2 linked regions of the Actomonas aquatica genome follow. The main gene of each other region encodes a partner of the protein of the gene in region 2 in a complex. Links are inferred from orthologs where the notes say so. Each region holds a gene or a part of one and is shown on either strand. Other genes may lie near its edges.

Region 1 (7,886 bases), 1.7 Mb from region 2 along the record:
CGGTCCATTCGGTCCAGCCGCGGGTGGTGTATTTGCCGGCGACGGTGAAGACGGGGGAGCCCTGGGCGGGGTCGTATTCGGCGTGGATGAGGTCGATCTTCTCGCCGGAGAGTTTCCAAAAGCGCTCCAGCGCGGGAGCGAGATCTGCGATGGTCAGGGTGTTATCGATGTTCATGCAAAAGAGGGGGTTAGGGGGAAGTGTCACGTAATACGTGACAAGTGGGAGGGGTTAGTAGCGTTTGTCTTTGCGGAGGTGGAGGATGAGAAAGCGAGTGTCGTCGAGGGCCTCGTAGGTGTGCTCCTGGATGGCGTCGAACTGGATGCTTTGGCCGGCGGAGAGGTCGAAGGTCTCGTGGGGCAGGCGTAGGCGCAGGGCGCCTTGAAGGACCCAGCAAAGCTCGGTGTCGTCGTGGTGGACCTCGGGGCGGGAGACGGCGGCGTCGCGGGGGGCCTCGCCGAGCAGGGCGACGGCGTTGGAGTAGCGGATCTCGCGAAATTTGAACTCGCCCGTGCGGTGGGACTTCTCGGTCGCCCGGTGGGCGAGAGAAGATTCAGCCATGGCCAACAGGTCGGTGGCGCTGAGGCCGAACGCACGGGCGAGGTTGTAAAGGGTTTCGAGGGCGGCGGTCTGCTGGTTGCGCTCGAGTTTGGAAATAACGGCGACGGAAACGCCGGAACGCTCGGAGAGGGCGGCGATCGTCAGGTCGTGCTGGCGGCGGAGATGGCGCAGCACCGAGAAATCGAACTTAGGGGTTACGGGGTTCAATTTCGCCGACGAGAAGAAATCGTCATAAAATTATCAATAGAGAAAATAGCGTGGCGGCGGTTTTTTTAGCGGAGCAGATGGTGGGAGACGGCTTTACGTCGGTTGGGAATCGGGTTTGGGATGGCGAGATGCCCCGTTCCGAATCTGCTGTTGCCCCCCTACGCTCCGGGGCGGCGGCGCGTTGGCGATGGGCGATCGGGCTGGTGGTGGGGTGGTGGACGATCGGGGGCGTGGTGTTGCTGGTGGGGGCGTGTCGGCGGGCTCCGGATGCGGAACGAGAGCGGGAGGCGGCGGGGTCAGCTGTGGCGGTGGCGGGACTCGCGGCGGGGAAGGTGGGCCAGGCAGTGCCTTCGGCGGCGCCGGAGCAGACGGCGGCGTATTGCGGGGCGTGTCATGCGGAGCAGCTATCGGCGTGGCATGGGACGGATCACGCGCGGGCGAATCAGTTGCTGGCGGACGCGGAGCTGGGAGACGCGCTGGCGGAGGGGCGGCGTTTGGCGGATGGCGGCTCGGCTATGGTGGTCGGGCGGGATGAGGCCGGGGGCGTGGTGCTGGTCGAAGACGGGGGACCGGCGGATGGGGCGCGTTATCCGGTGAAGGCGGTGTTGGGATACCACCCGCTGCGGCAGATGTTGGTGGAGACCAGCGACGGGGATGGGCGTTTGCAGCCGACTGACCTGGCGTGGGACGTGGAGCGGGAGGAGTGGTTCAACGTGTTTGGGCAGGAGGGGCGGCGGCACGGAGAGTGGGGGCATTGGACGGGGCGAGGCATGAACTGGAATTCGATGTGCGCGCAGTGCCACATGACGGGCTACCAGAAGCAGTATGATGCGGCGACGGACACCTACGCGTCGACCTGGGTGGAGCAGGGCATCAGTTGCACGCAGTGTCATGGGCCGGTGGCTCCGGGGCACGGAACGGAAGGCGCGACGGCGGCGACGGGGTTGGCGAGTTGGATCAAGGAGCGGGATCGGGCGGAGCAGTCGTGCGCGTATTGCCACGCGCGCAACGAGGCGCTGACGGCGGAGTTTCCACCGGGGGCGCGGTATGAGGATCATTTTCGGCTGACGCTGCCGGTGCAGGCGGGCGTGTTCTGGCCGGACGGGCAGCAGCGGGATGAGGATTTTAATTGGACCTCGGTGAAGCTCAGTCGGATGCACCACGCGGGCGTGAGCTGCATGGATTGTCATGATCCACACACGACGAAGACGGTGCTGCCGGTGGAGAACAACGCGCTCTGCATGCAATGCCACAGTGCGCCGGGCCGGGTGATGCCGCTCACGCAAGTGGCGACTCCGGTGATCGACCCGACGGCGCATTCGCGGCACGGGCTCGGGTCGACGGGCAACCAATGTGTGTCCTGTCACATGCCGACTACCCCCTACATGGAGCGGGCACCGCGCCATGACCACGGCTGGCTGAAACCGGATCCGCTGCTGACCAAGGAGCTCGGCATTCCGAATGCCTGCAACGGCTGCCATTCGGAGGAGTCGGTGGATTGGGCCATCGCGCACACGCAGGATTGGTATGGCGATAAAATGGACTCGCGGCAGCGGGCGCGGGCACGCGCGGTGCATGCGGCGCAGACGGGCGACACGGGGGCGACGGAGGCGCTGCTGGGGTTGTTGGCGGGCGAAGACATTCCGGCGTGGCGGGCAACCTACCTGCAGTTGTTGGCGCCAGTAGCGGCGGAGCACGCCGAGGTGAGGGGGGCGGCGGTGGCGGCGACGGAGCACGCGGACCCGATGGTGCGATCGGCGGCAGCACAGGTGTTGGCGGGAACGGCTGAGGCGGCGCAGGTGTTGACGCCCTTGCTGGACGATCCGGTGCGACTCGTGCGATTGGATGCAGCGTGGGCCTTGCCGGAAGCGGTGGCACGACGACCGGATTTGGCGGCGGAACAGCAGGCTTATCTTGCGCTCACGTTGGATCAACCGGGTGGGCGGTTGCGCCAAGGGCAGCATCTGGCGAACCAAGGACAGATGTTGGAGGCCGAGGCGGAGATTCGCTTGGCGGCGAACTGGGACCGCTATTCGCCCGGCATTCACGAAGCGCATGCGCAGGTCTTGCAGGCGCTGGCGCGGATGCCGCAGGCGGCGGCGGCGTTTTACCGGGCGGCGCAGCTCCGGCCGAAGGATGGCAACGCGATGTTTACGGCCGGGTTGGCTTATGCTGAGGCCGGCTTGATGGAGCAGTCGCAGCGGGCGTTGCGGGCGGCGGTGGAACGTCAGCCGGAGCTGGATCGGGCTTGGTATAATCTCGGTTTGCTGTTGGTGCAGACGGGTGCCCGGGAGGACGGGTTGGCAGCGCTGCGCGAGGCGGAGGCGCGGGCGCCGTCGGTGCCGGATTATGCGTATGCGATCGCGACGGTGTTGTGGCAGACGGGCGATCGGGAGGGAGCGCGGGCGGCGGCGCAGCGGGCGCTCGCGGCGGATCCGGGGTTTACGCCGGCGCGGCGGTTGTTGGGGATGCCGTGAGGGGTTGGGGGGGCCGGCCGGAGCCACTCGTTCACACTCGTAGCCGCGCGGCGGGAGGGGGGGGAATTCGGCGACCTATGTGCGTGGGATGGTCGCGTTTGGGGCCACGCTTTCGCCTGGGGCTCAAGCGCAGCTACTTAGGGATGGAGCCACGGGGCATGAAAAAGCGGCGTTCCGATGAGGGACGCCGCTAGAAAGGGTAGAGTCTCGGTGGGGCTTAGTCCTCGTCGTCCTCGTCGGAGGGGCGCTCGAGTTCCTCGCGGCACTCGTTCATCACGCGCAGCCAGATCTCGCGCAGATCGAAGAGGCGCGGAGTGGCGAGGGCGGTGAAGTCGGCCAAAGCGCGGCTGGGGGCCTCGGTCTGGTTGAGCAGCGAGAAGCAGGCGTTGAGCTCGCGCATGGCGCGTTTGAGCAGGCTGATGGCCATCGCGTAGTCGCCGAAATCGAGGGCGGAGATGGCAAACATGGCCTGTTGCTCGGCGCGGTGCACCGCGGAGTGGAAGGCGAGGGCGAGGCGCTGCGGGACTTTCTCGGGACGGTCGGCGGCGCGTTCCCAACCGCGGATGAGGGTCAGGAAAATACCCTTGGTCGCGATGAAGACCGGGTTTTTGTGCAGCGTGTAGGGATCGGTCTCGCGCTCGTTGCTGGCCGGGGAGGGCTCGGCGGTGGGCGCATCGCCGAACGCGGCGGGCGGTTCAAAATCGTTGTCGGAACTCCAACTGTCCTCGTCCCAGCCCATGCGGTGCGCGGCTTCGTCCAAGCGCTCCGGGCGGCCTTCGAGTCGTTCGTAGTGTCCGATGTAGCGGTGGATCAGTTCGTCCTGCTCGCGGAGGTATTGCTCCCAATCAAACTCGTTCCACGCCAGCTCGCCTCGTTCGTCCCATTCGTTATCGGAGGGACTGTCGGAATTGTAATTGCTCATTCTAGATGTGGTGGTCGGGGACCTGTCGCCCAACGTGGGAGGGGGTTCCCAAAATGCAAATCAGAAATCGGGCACCGACCGGTGTGTGCTTCGATAGCCTAAAACGGGCCGATTGCGGCGGATTTTGTGGATTGCTGAAAGGTGCTGATGCCACGTAGCTTGCCGACTTTAACCATGGCAGACGTTGTTCACGAAACAGTGCATTTTTCCGGTCGCGTGCAGGGCGTGGGCTTCCGCTACAACGTGCTGCAGGCGGCCAAGGAGTTCGAAGTCTGCGGGTTTGTGCAGAACCTGACCGACGGTCGCGTGCTGCTGGAAGTGGAGGGGGCGAAGGCCGAAATCGACGGTCTGGTGGAGGAGGTGCGCGACCGCATGCACGGTTATGTGCGGCAGGTGGAGCGGGTGGCGCAGAAGCGTCCGGCTGAGTTTCGGGGCTTCGTGATTCGCTGAGCCAAGCGGAGGGACGAATTGAGCGGGATGTGCCTTTGACAGGGGCAGTTCCGCCACTTCGAATGCGCTCTTTCCCAAACGCCTGTGATTCGCGATCTTGTCTTTCTTCTTATCGGTTTAACGTTGCTTTGGCTGCCGCGCAGTTGGCTGCGCCTGGGGCGTCCGGAGGGCAGCGGCCGACGGAAGAAGACCAAAACCTCGGGGGGCGCCAACCGGGATCGCTTGCCAGGCGACTACAGTGTGTGGGCCGGCGAAGAGTTTGCGCGGCGGCGCAACTGGATCGATTTGCTGCGGGCTTTGGCGGGTGGTTATGCGGTGATGGCGACCGTGCCGACGTTGGTGCACACGATCGTCGCGGTGCCGGAAATGCCGTTGGGTAATGTGATTTTGGGCACGCAGGCGGTGATTCTGTTCGCGGCGGTGCTGATCCAGATGGTGCGGGTGGAGGAGAAGTTTACCTTGTCGCCGCCGTTGTTTTTTATCCTCGGTCTGGCGTTTCCGATCGTGGGGGTGAAAGCGGCGCTCATCGGGTTTTTCGCCATCTGGGCGATCAATGTGGTGCTGCCCAATCCGGCGATCTTCCTGGCCGCTTACGGTGGTGGCATCGCCATTCTGGCCGTGTTTCTCGGTGCGGGACCGCGCGCAGGGGCATTGATGGCGGGGCTGGCTTTGTTTCCGCCAGTGATGGCGGTGCTCTTTCGGCGTAGGCTGGCGCAATACCGGAAGCGCACAAAGATCGTGGTGCGATGAAAACGGCGACCGCTTCGTCGGGGGGGGGCTTGGCGCTGTGGTGGGAGGCGGCGCGGCCGCGCACCTTGCCGGCGGCGATCGCGCCCGTCATGGCGGCGACGGCGCTGGCGTGGCATGACGGGGTCTTTCACGGCGCGGCCGCCCTGACCTGTCTGGCTTTTGCGGTGCTGATTCAGATCGGGACCAACTACGCCAACGACTACTACGACTTCGTCAAAGGAGCCGATACGGCGGCCCGGGTGGGTCCGCGGCGAGCGGTGGCGGCGGGGCTGATCGCGCCGGCGACGATGAAGCGGGCGATGATGGCGGTGTTCACGGCGGCGTTTCTGGTCGGTCTGTCGCTACTGCAGTTTGGCGGCTGGCCGTTGCTGGTGATCGGCGTGCTGTCGATCGTGTGTGGGGTGGCTTACACGGGCGGGCCGTATCCGCTGGCCTACCACGGTTGGGGCGACGTGTTTGTTTTCATCTTTTTTGGCCTGGTGGCGGTGGCGGCGACCTACTTTGTGCAGGCGGGCACGGTGTCGACCGGAGCCTGGCTGGTGGGGGCGGGGATCGGTGCGCTGGCGACCAATATTTTGGTGGTGAACAACTATCGGGACATTGAGACTGACCGCGTGGCCGGCAAACGCACCACGGCAGTGCGCTTTGGGCCGGTGTTTGCCCAGCTGCAGTTTGCGTTGGGGCATGCCGTGATGATTTCCGTGGTGGTGGGGCTGGGCGCGCTGGGAGTGCTGGCTCCTTGGGAAAGTGCGGTGCTGGCGGTGACCGGAGCGGCGATCGGTGCGCGGCAGTTGCAGACGCTGCGGCGGACGACGGACGCTCCAGGGTTGATCGCTTTGCTGGGCGCGACGGGTCGGTATGTGGCGCTGATGGCGCTGCTGCTGAGTTTGGCGTTGGTTTGGTAGGTGGCTGGGTGGCTGGGTGGCTGGGTGGATGGGGGGCTAGGGGCTAGGGGCTGGGTCTGGGCCGACGGGGGGGAGCGGCGGTTTTAGGCTGAGGGGCAACGAGAGCGGCCGAGACGGCCGCTGCTACACTGGGACGAAGAGGGGCGGGTGGAGAGGTGTAGGGCCGGTGCTGGGGCACAAAAAGGGCGCGCCGGGGAGGGCGCGCCTTCGGGGGAAGTGGGACTGAAGGGTTGGCTCAGAGGTGGGCGTTGACCTTGCCGAGGAGGGCGTCCTTGGAGGTCATGCCGACGATCTGCTCAACCACGGTGCCGCCCTTGAAGAGGAGGAGGGTCGGGATGGCACGCACGCCGAATTCGGCGGAGATGGCGTCGTTCTCATCCACGTTGACCTTCGCGACGGTCAGCTTGCCGTCGAGCTCGGTGGCGATCTCTTCGAGCACCGGGGCGATGGCCTTGCAGGGGCCGCACCAGGGAGCCCAGAAATCGACGAGAACGGGCTGATCACCGCTCACGGTGGTTTGGAAGCTGGAGGAATCGAGGTTTGCGATATTGGCGGACATAAATGGACGGAGGTTAAATCGGCGAAAAAAAGGGAGAGGCGCTTAGGGAAAGTCAGAGTAGCCAAAGCCGCAAGTGCGCGGGGGCAGGTTCCGGGAGGATGGGGCTTATTGCGGGGTGGATTTGTGGATGATCTCGGCGAGTTCGCGTTTGTCGACGGTCTCGAGGTGTTTGTCGCGGCGCTTGAGTTCCTCAAAGGTTTTGAGGGTGGTCTCAGTCATGCGCTCGTGGGTTTCCTGCGAGCCGCCAACGAGGACAAATTTCTCGCCGCGGGTGATGCGTTTGTGGCCGTCCTCGTTGTCGAGCCCCACGCCGAGCAGACCGGAGCGAGGTTGCGGACGGGACGGGCGTGAAGGTTGTTCGGAGGAGGAACTCACGCGGTCACGCTGTCCGTATCGACCGGGGTTTCAAGTGGGATCTCGTCTTCGCGGGCTTCGCAAAGGATGTCGGCAAAGGCTTCGGTCTGGCGCACGCGCAGGCGGTTCATGCGGGTGAGTTCGAGCACGGCGAGGAAGGTCGCGACGAGGACGCGCACGGTGAGCGGGCCGGTGAAGAGAGAGGTGAAGACGAAGGATTTCTCCGTCTTGATCTTCTCCATCAGCATTTCCATCTGGTCGGCGACGGTGATCTGCTCGTCCTGAATTTCGCCGATGACGAGTTTTTCGGCGAGGCGACGCAGGACCATGTTGAACGCGTTCCAGAGGTCGACGCGGTCGATCGGTTTGAGCGGGCGTGCCTGCTGGGGGACGGTGAGCTTCGAGACGTGGCGGGAGAGCAGGCCTTGTTGGTATTCGACGAGGCGGTCGAGTTCCTGGGCGGCTTCCTTGAACTTCTTGTATTGGAGCAGCTGGTGCACGAGTTCCCAGCGCGGATCCATGCCGTCGTCGCCGTCGCCCTCGGTGTCGACTGCGGCGAGTCCGCGGGGTAGCAGCATGCGGCTCTTAATTTCCATAAGGGTGGCCGCCATGACGAAGAAGTCGCCGGCCACCTCGAGGTTGAGCTCCCGCATGGAGTGGAGGACCTCGATGTATTGTTTGGTGACCGATTCGATGGGGATGT
Region 2 (7,980 bases):
CGCTGTCCGCCATGCCCGTTCATCCGCGACTCTCTGAGCTTCACTCCACTCACACGGCCTGGCGGCGCGATCTGCACGCCCATCCGGAGATGCTCTACGATACCGTGCGCACGGCTGGCTTCGTCGCCGACAAACTGCGCGAGTTCGGCTGCGATGAGGTGGTGACCGGCGTCGGCCGCGTCGGCGTCGTGGGCGTCATCCACGGTCAGTCCCGCGTCTCCGATCGGGTCGTCGGCCTGCGCGCCGACATGGACGCCTTGCCGATCAACGAGGACACCGGTGCCGCCCATGCCTCCCTCAACCCCGGCGTCATGCACGCCTGCGGTCACGATGGCCACACCACCATGCTACTCGCCGCGGCCCAAGTGCTGGCCGAGACCCGTAACTTCGACGGCTCCGCCGTGCTCATTTTCCAACCCGCCGAAGAGGGTGGCGGCGGCGGCAAGGCCATGTGTGACGACGGCCTCATGGAGCGCTTCGGCATCCAGGAGGTTTACGGCATGCACAACATGCCCACCCTGCCCGTCGGCTCCTTCGCCATCCGGCCCGGTCCGTTCTTCGCGTCGGCCGACGAATGGATCATCGAAGTCACCGGCCGCGGCGGCCACGCCGCCATGCCGCACCTGACGATCGACCCGACGGTCGTTGCCTCCCACCTCACCCTCGCCCTGCAAACCATCGCCTCGCGCACCGTCGATCCGATGCTGCCGGTGGTGGTCTCCGTCACCAGCTTCCGCACCGCCAGCGACGCCTTCAACGTGATCCCACCCAGCGTCGAACTCCGCGGCACCGTGCGTGCCCTCTCGGCCGAGGCCCGTGAGATCGCTCTGCGCCGCGTCACCGAAATCGCCACCCACACCGCCGCCACCTTCGGCGCCACCGCGACCTGCCGCGAATACAAGCTGGGTTATCCGGTGACCACCAATCACCCCCTCGAAACCCAGCATGCCCTCACCGCGGCCCGCGCCATCGCCGGGAACGAGCAGGTAAACGCCAACGCCCCCGCCGTCCTCGGCGCCGAGGACTTTGCCTTCATGCTCAACGAGCGTCCGGGCGCCTACATCCTCACCGGCAACGGCGACACCGCCAACCTCCACCACCCGGCCTACGATTTCGACGATGCTGCCATCCCGCACGGTGCGTCCTTCTGGATCGAACTGATCGAGCAGCGCCTGCCTTTGGGTTCCTGAGCATATGACCGCGCGTTGGCAGCGCCTCCTCGGGCAACTCGGTCCGGGTCTCGCTTGGTTGGTGCTGGTCTGCGGCGGCCTCACGCTCGTGCCCGACTACGGGCTCTACATCGACGAATACACCAACCACTTCTTCGGCGTCACGTGGTATGACTATGCCCGCGACGTCATCGTGGACGGCCAACCCATCGCCCCGCTCAACGGCGCCACCGATCACGATGTGGTGCACGGCCCGATCTTCGAGATGGCCCTCGCTTGGCTTGGCCGAAGCGTCCTTCACCTCGAAGGCCTGCCCGCTGTCATTCACCTGCGCCATGCCGCCGTCTGGCTGAGTTTCTGCGCCGCGGTGTTGATGGTGTATGGGCTCGCTCGGCAGCTCGGCCTCGGCCGTGGTTGGGCCCTCGTCGCCGGCGGGTTTACCCTCTGCCAACCGCGCATCTTTTCCCACGCCTTCTACGACTCGGTGGATATTTCGTTTCTGGCGTTCTACGCCGCCGGCCTGCTCAGCTTGGTGTGGTATGCGCGCCGCCCCCACCTCGGGCGACTAGTCCTTCATGCGGTGGCCTGCGCCTGCGCGATCTCCGTGCGCTCCATCGGCGCGGTCCTCCCGATCCTCACCGGCGGCGTCATCCTCTACCACCTCATCACCGCTACCGCCGCGACCTCCACTGTATCCGGCAAAGCACGACATCCGCGCTGGCGACTGATTGGCCACGGGCTGCTGTATCCGCTCCTCGTCTTTGGCGTGACGGTCCTGAGCTGGCCCTTCCTCTGGAACCATCCGCTCGATCGCCTCGCCGAGGTCGTGCAACTTACACCACGCGTCGGCTGGGCCGGCAAGGTGCTCTACGGCGGCACCGAGATCATCACCACCGACCTGCCCTGGCACTACGTTCCGGTGTGGATCCTCATCACCACGCCCGTGGCCATAAGCCTGCTCACCCTCGTCGGCGGGCTCGATCTGCTGGTGGCGACGTTGCGTCATCCGTGGCGGACCTGTCGGGAGCGCTTGCCCGAACTCTGCGTCGCCGGCGCGTTCGCGGGTCCGCTCGCCGCCGTGATTCTACTGCGCGCCGAGGTCTATGACGGCTGGCGGCATTTGTTCTTCATCTACCCGGCCATGTGCCTGCTCGCCGCGCTCGGCCTGCACCGCGCCAGCCAATGGACCCGCGCCCTCCTCCCCGCCACGTGGCACCGCCCGGCCTTCGCCACCGGGGCCCTGCTCATCGCCCTCAACCTCGGCGCGATGGTGCTCTTCGCTGTCCGCCACCACCCCTACCAGAACCTCTATTTTAATCGCCTCGCCGGTCCCGATCTGCCCACCGCCAAGAGCCGCTTTGAGCTTGATTTCTGGGGGCTGTCCTACCTCGAAGCGCTGCGCCATCTCGTGGCCACCCAACCCGACGGTCCGCTGCGCATCTACCACGGCCAAAACGCCATGCTCGCGATCAACCGCACCATGTTGGCCGACGCCGATCACCACCGCATCCAGCAGGTCGAATACGACGCCGCAGAGTGGGTGTTCAGCAACTACCGCCAACGTCGCCACGGTTACCCCGACCTCGCGGAGTATTATTCCCTCATCATCGACGACGCCAAGGTCATCACCATCTACCGCAAGGATCCCGCGCAGCCTTAACATGAGCCGCGCGCGCAGCCCTGCATTGCGTTACCGGGCGCCCCGATCACACGCTCGCCGTTGTGAGACTTCTGGCCCCGTTTTTGTTGCTGCTGCTGTTACCCTGGTCCGGCACCGCGGCTGATTTCCCCGGCGAAACCTCCACGTGGAATGGCTACGTTCGCCACGACTTCGTCTTCGAGGGTCACGAGGCCATCGTGGTGGTCCCCGATCAACCCGCTCCCGGACGCCCTTGGTTGTGGCGTGCCCGCTTCTGGGGTCACGCGCCCGAGTCCGATGTCCTCCTGCTCGAACGTGGTTTCCATATCGCCTACTGCGATGTGGCCGACCTCTTCGGCTCTCCCACCGCCGTCGAACGTTGGAATCACTTCTACACCGCTATGACCCGCGACTACGGCCTGGCCCCCAAGGTCGCGCTCAAGGGCCTCAGCCGCGGTGGCCTTATCATCTACAACTGGGCCAAGGCCAACCCCGACAAGGTCTCCTGCATCTACGGCGACGCCCCCGTCTGCGACCTGCGCAGCTGGCCGGGTTCGCGCCGCGACCTGCCACGCTGGCAGGTGGTGCTCGATCTCTACGGTCTCAGCGAAGACGAAATCGATACCGCGCCCGTCAGCCCTATCCACGGCTTGAAGCCGCTCGCCGCCGCCGGCGTGCCGCTGCTCCATGTCGTCGGCGATCGGGATGAAACCGTGCCGGTGGCCGACAACACCGCGGTGCTCGCCGCCCGCTATCGTGCCCTCGGCGGCTCCATCACGATCATCCACAAACCCGACGTCGCCCATCACCCGCACGGACTGGAGGATTCCACGCCCATTGTGGATTTTATCCTCGCGCACACACCGGCCCCGGACGCCGCTCGTCCCTGAATTCCCCGCCCTCCCCTGCAATCGGACAATCGCGCTTGTCGCGCGGCGCGTTTAGCGCTCTGGGTATTCGTTTCCATGAGCTCTGAATCCGTCGAAAACGTCGTCATCGTAGGCACCGGCTGTGCCGGCCTCACCGCCGCCATTTACACCGGCCGCGCCAATCTCAACCCTCTCGTGCTCGAGGGCACCCAGCCCGGCGGACAGCTCACCACGACGTCCGAAGTCGAAAACTTCCCCGGTTTCCCCGAGGGCGTGGACGGCTTCATGCTCATGGACAACCTGCGCAAGCAGGCCACCAAGTTCGGCGCCCGCTTCCAGCAGTCGCTCGTCGACTCCGTCGATTTCACCAGCATGCCCCGCAAACTCGTCTGCGGCGGTAAAACCATCCTGGCCAAGTGCGTCATCATCGCCACCGGCGCCTCCCCGCGCCTCACCGGCGTCCCCGGTGAAAAGGAACTCTACGGCGGCAAGGGCGTGACCACCTGCGCCACCTGCGACGGTGCCTTCTACCGCAAGATGGACGTCGCCGTCATCGGCGGTGGCGACAGCGCCGCCGAAGAGGCCCTCTTCCTCACCCGTTTCTGCAGCAAGGTTTACCTCGTCCACCGCCGCGACGAATTGCGCGCCTCCAAGATCATGGCCGAGCGCGCCACCTCCCACGAAAAGATCGAGATGGTCTGGGACAGCGTGCCCGTCGCCGTCGAAGGCGTCGAAGAAGGCGCCGTGAGCGGCCTGCGCATCAAGAACGTCAAAACCGGCACGGAAAGCACCCTGCCGATCAAGGGCCTCTTCGTCGCCATCGGCCACGTGCCCAACACCGGCCCCTTCGCCGCCGCCCTCGAGACCGAGGACAACGGCTACTTCAAGCCCGCCGCCGGCTCCCAGGTGAAGACCTCCGTCCCCGGCGTGTATGTCGCCGGCGACTGTGCCGACCACGTCTACCGCCAGGCCATCACCGCCGCCGGCATGGGCTGCGCCGCCGCCATCGAGGCCGAGCGCTGGCTCGCCGAGCAGGAGTAAAGGCCCGGACGACCGGCTCTCCCCCCCATCCGATCAAGGCGCGCCCACCCGGCGCGCCTTTTCATTATCTTTCATGTTGCCCGGGCCGGATGCGCCAAACGCACTGGCCCCGTGTCTGACACCCCTGCTGCCCCTGCCCCGCCCCCTTCCTGGGGCCAGATCGAACGTCTCCGCCCGGCCGAGATCGAAGCCATCGCCGCCGCCACCCCCATCGCTTACCTGCCTTGGGGCGCCCTCGAATACCACGGCACCCACGCCGCCACCGGCCTCGACAGCCTGAAGGCCCACGCCCTCTGCCAGGCGCTCGCTCGCGAGCTCGGCGGCCTCGTTTACCCCGCCGTCAACCTCGCGGCCAACACCATCAAAACCGCCCCCGATCTCAGCTTCCCGCGGCACTCGATCGATTTTTCCGAAAACACCCTGCGCCTCGTCGCCCGCGAGTATTTCGCCCAACTCGCCGATGAGGGCTATCGCGTCGTTTTCATCCTCTGCGGTCACGTCGGCCAACCTCACTACGATATCCTCAAAGCCGAAGCCCAACGCGCCGACGCCGCGCACGCGGCCACCACGTTCATCGCGTCCTCCGAAACCGACCTCGTTTCGCCCGACCTCTTCATCGTCAACCACGCAGCTCTCGGCGAGGTCGCCCTGCTCATGGCCTCCGATCCGGACTGCGTGGACCTCTCCCAGCTGCCCGCCGATCGCGAGCCCACCCTACAGGAGGACGCCGTCTGGGGGCCCGACCCACGCCCCGCCACCGCCGAACTCGGCCAACGCTTCACCGCCGCGTTTGTCGCCGCCGCCGCCGCCCGCCTGCGCCCGCTGTTGGACGCTCCTGCCCATCCTAAGTCTCAACTTCTGCCCCGGCCGGATCGTCGGGCATAAAGCCCGACCCACCTTACTCACCAGCGTTCACCCGATTGTGGGTCGGGCTTTACGCCCGACATCCTCGCCCGCTCCTCTTTATGAACTATCGCACGCTCGGCCGCACCGGCCTTTCCGTCAGTGAAATTAGCCTCGGCACCTGGTCCTTCGGCTCGCCCATTTACGGCGGCGTGGATCAGACCGACGCCCACGAAGCCATCCGCGCCGCCCTCGATCTCGGTATCAACAGTTTCGATACCGCTCCGCTCTACGGCACGCCCGCCGAAGACGGCATCGCCGAAAAGGTGCTCGGTCGCGCCCTCGGCGCCGATCGCGATCAGGTCACCATCACCACCAAGTTTGGTCGCTATCCCACCCGCGGACACTTGAACACCTTTTACTCCGCGGCCGGTGTCACCGAGTCGGTAGAGGACAGCCTGCGCCGCCTCGGCACCGACCGGCTTGACGTCCTGTTCTTCCACTCGCCCTTCGGCCCCGAACAGATTGAAGACGACGTCTGGGGCGCACTCGATGCCCTCAAGACCAGCGGCAAGGTGCGCTTCGTCGGCCATTCCGTTTCCCTGCCCGACAAAACCAGCGAGATGACCCGCGAGTGGGCCCGCGACGGTCGCATCGATGTGGTGCAACTCGTCATCAGCCTGATGAATCGCGAAAACACCGCGCTCATCGCCGACCTCGCCGCGCTCGATGTCGGCATCCTCGCCCGCGAGTCGCTCGCCAACGGCTTTCTCGCCGGCGTTTACACGCCCGAAACCACCTTCCCCGCCGGCCACCTCAACGCGCGCTACTCCCGCGAGGAAATCGCCGAACGCGTCGCCGTGGCGGAGCGTTACCGCGCCGAACTCGTGACCGGGGAGGTCACCTCCCTCGCCCAGGCCGCTCTGCGCTGGGTGCTCGACCAGCCCGGCATCTCCAGCGTCCTCGCCGGCTCCAGCCGGGTGAATGAGATCACCGACTGCGCCGCCGCCTCCGACGCGCCCCCCTTCTCCACCGCGCAACTCGCCGCCGCCGCCGCGATCCACACCCGGGACTACCCGCCGGCCTGAGTGGAGCGGGCACCGCCCCTCCCCCAACCTCACTCCGCATCGGATCTAGGGTGCATTACCCTATCGGCTTAACTTTGCCCGCAATGAGACGAACGAGACGCAACGCCACGCTTACCCAACCGCCCGTGGTCTTGTCGTCCCATGCAACTCAACGTCACTCATAAAATCTTCCTCGTCACCCTCACCGCCGGCGTAGCCTTGGCCGCCCTCGGAGGGATGGTGCTCGGCACGTTCAACAAGGTGGTGCACACCAATGACGAACTCGCCCTGCTCAATGAAGCGCTGAAAAACCACCAATCGGCCGACATGATGCACGACGCCATCCGCGGTGACGTCATCTCCTTCCGCCTCGCCGTCGCGACCGGAGACAAAGCGTTCGCCCAAGAAAGCGCTCAGGATCTTATCAGTCACGGCGACGACCTCAAAACCCACATCGCCGCCAACGCCGCCCTCGCCCTGCCCAAGCACATCAGTGCCCTACTGGAACCGACCTACCGCCCCCTCGAAACCTACCTGGCCGCCGGACAAAAGCTCACCGCCGCCCAGGATATCGAACCGGCCAAGTTGGCAGCCCTGCTCAATACCTTCAACACCGCCTTCGAAGATCTCGAGGGTGCCATGGGCGACGTAAGTGACGCTCTCATCGACAGCATGAAAACCACCCAAGCCGCGAGCGCGTCATTCGTGTCCGGTTTCAAACGCTCCCTGCTCATCGGCTTCTCCATCGCCGCGATCCTCCTGATCGTCGTCAGCTTGCTCGTTGCCCGCAGCGTCCCCCGTCCTTTCGCGCTCATCATCTCCGAGCTCGCGCAAACCTCCTCCCTCAATGCCAGCGCCGCCGCCCTCGTCGCTCAAACCAGCAACGAGTTGGCCGACTCCTCCAATCACCAGGCCGCGTCCCTCGAGCAGGTCGGCGCTTCCCTCGAAGAAGTGGCCGGCATGACCGCCCGCAATACCACTCACGCCGAGCGCGCCAAGACTCTCTCCGGCTCCGCCCGCCACGGCGTCGATGCCGGCAACCAAAACATGCAGCGCATGGTCTCCGCCATGGACGCCATCAAGAAGGCCTCCGAGGAAATCGCCGCCATCCTCAAGACGATCGACGAGATCGCTTTCCAAACCAACATCCTCGCCCTCAACGCCGCCGTCGAAGCCGCCCGCGCCGGTGAGGCCGGCGCCGGCTTCGCCGTCGTCGCCGACGAAGTGCGCGCTCTCGCCCAACGCTCCGCCAAGGCCGCCAGCGAGGTGGAGGGCCGCATCACCGACGCCATCCAACGCAGCGACTCCGGCGTCGCCATCTGCTCCGAGGTGTCGACGCAACTCTCCTCCAT

Evidence for each region.
Region 1: the proteins of trxB (region 2) and trxA are in contact, whole or in part, in a crystal structure (PDB 1F6M), measured with the Escherichia coli proteins. The link is inferred for Actomonas aquatica from one-to-one orthologs.

What each region holds. Positions count from the first base shown.
Region 1 is NZ_CP139781.1:190,805-198,690, forward strand. What follows is about bases 5,168-7,886. They hold trxA (thioredoxin), read right to left. Parts: upstream 6,830-7,886; coding sequence 6,506-6,829; downstream 5,168-6,505. Other genes in these bases: K1X11_RS00755 (hypothetical protein), read left to right, coding at 5,168-5,365; K1X11_RS00760 (1,4-dihydroxy-2-naphthoate polyprenyltransferase), read left to right, coding at 5,362-6,270; K1X11_RS00770 (hypothetical protein), read right to left, coding at 6,935-7,204; K1X11_RS00775 (segregation and condensation protein A), read right to left, coding at 7,201-7,886. In the rest of the region: K1X11_RS00730 (glycosyl hydrolase), read right to left, coding at 1-175; K1X11_RS00735 (helix-turn-helix domain-containing protein), read right to left, coding at 230-733; K1X11_RS00740 (multiheme c-type cytochrome), read left to right, coding at 895-3,243; K1X11_RS00745 (hypothetical protein), read right to left, coding at 3,461-4,165; K1X11_RS00750 (acylphosphatase), read left to right, coding at 4,340-4,615; more of K1X11_RS00755, read left to right, coding at 4,700-5,167. UniProt on the Escherichia coli protein: Participates in various redox reactions through the reversible oxidation of its active center dithiol to a disulfide and catalyzes dithiol-disulfide exchange reactions.
Region 2 is NZ_CP139781.1:1,879,544-1,887,523, forward strand. The notes cover bases 2,933-5,745. They hold trxB (thioredoxin-disulfide reductase), read left to right. Parts: upstream 2,933-3,773; coding sequence 3,774-4,718; downstream 4,719-5,745. Other genes in these bases: K1X11_RS07210 (alpha/beta hydrolase family protein), read left to right, coding at 2,933-3,698; K1X11_RS07220 (creatininase family protein), read left to right, coding at 4,830-5,603; K1X11_RS07225 (aldo/keto reductase), read left to right, coding at 5,684-5,745. In the rest of the region: K1X11_RS07200 (amidohydrolase), read left to right, coding at 12-1,190; K1X11_RS07205 (phospholipid carrier-dependent glycosyltransferase), read left to right, coding at 1,195-2,829; more of K1X11_RS07210, read left to right, coding at 2,892-2,932; more of K1X11_RS07225, read left to right, coding at 5,746-6,649; K1X11_RS07230 (methyl-accepting chemotaxis protein), read left to right, coding at 6,791-7,980.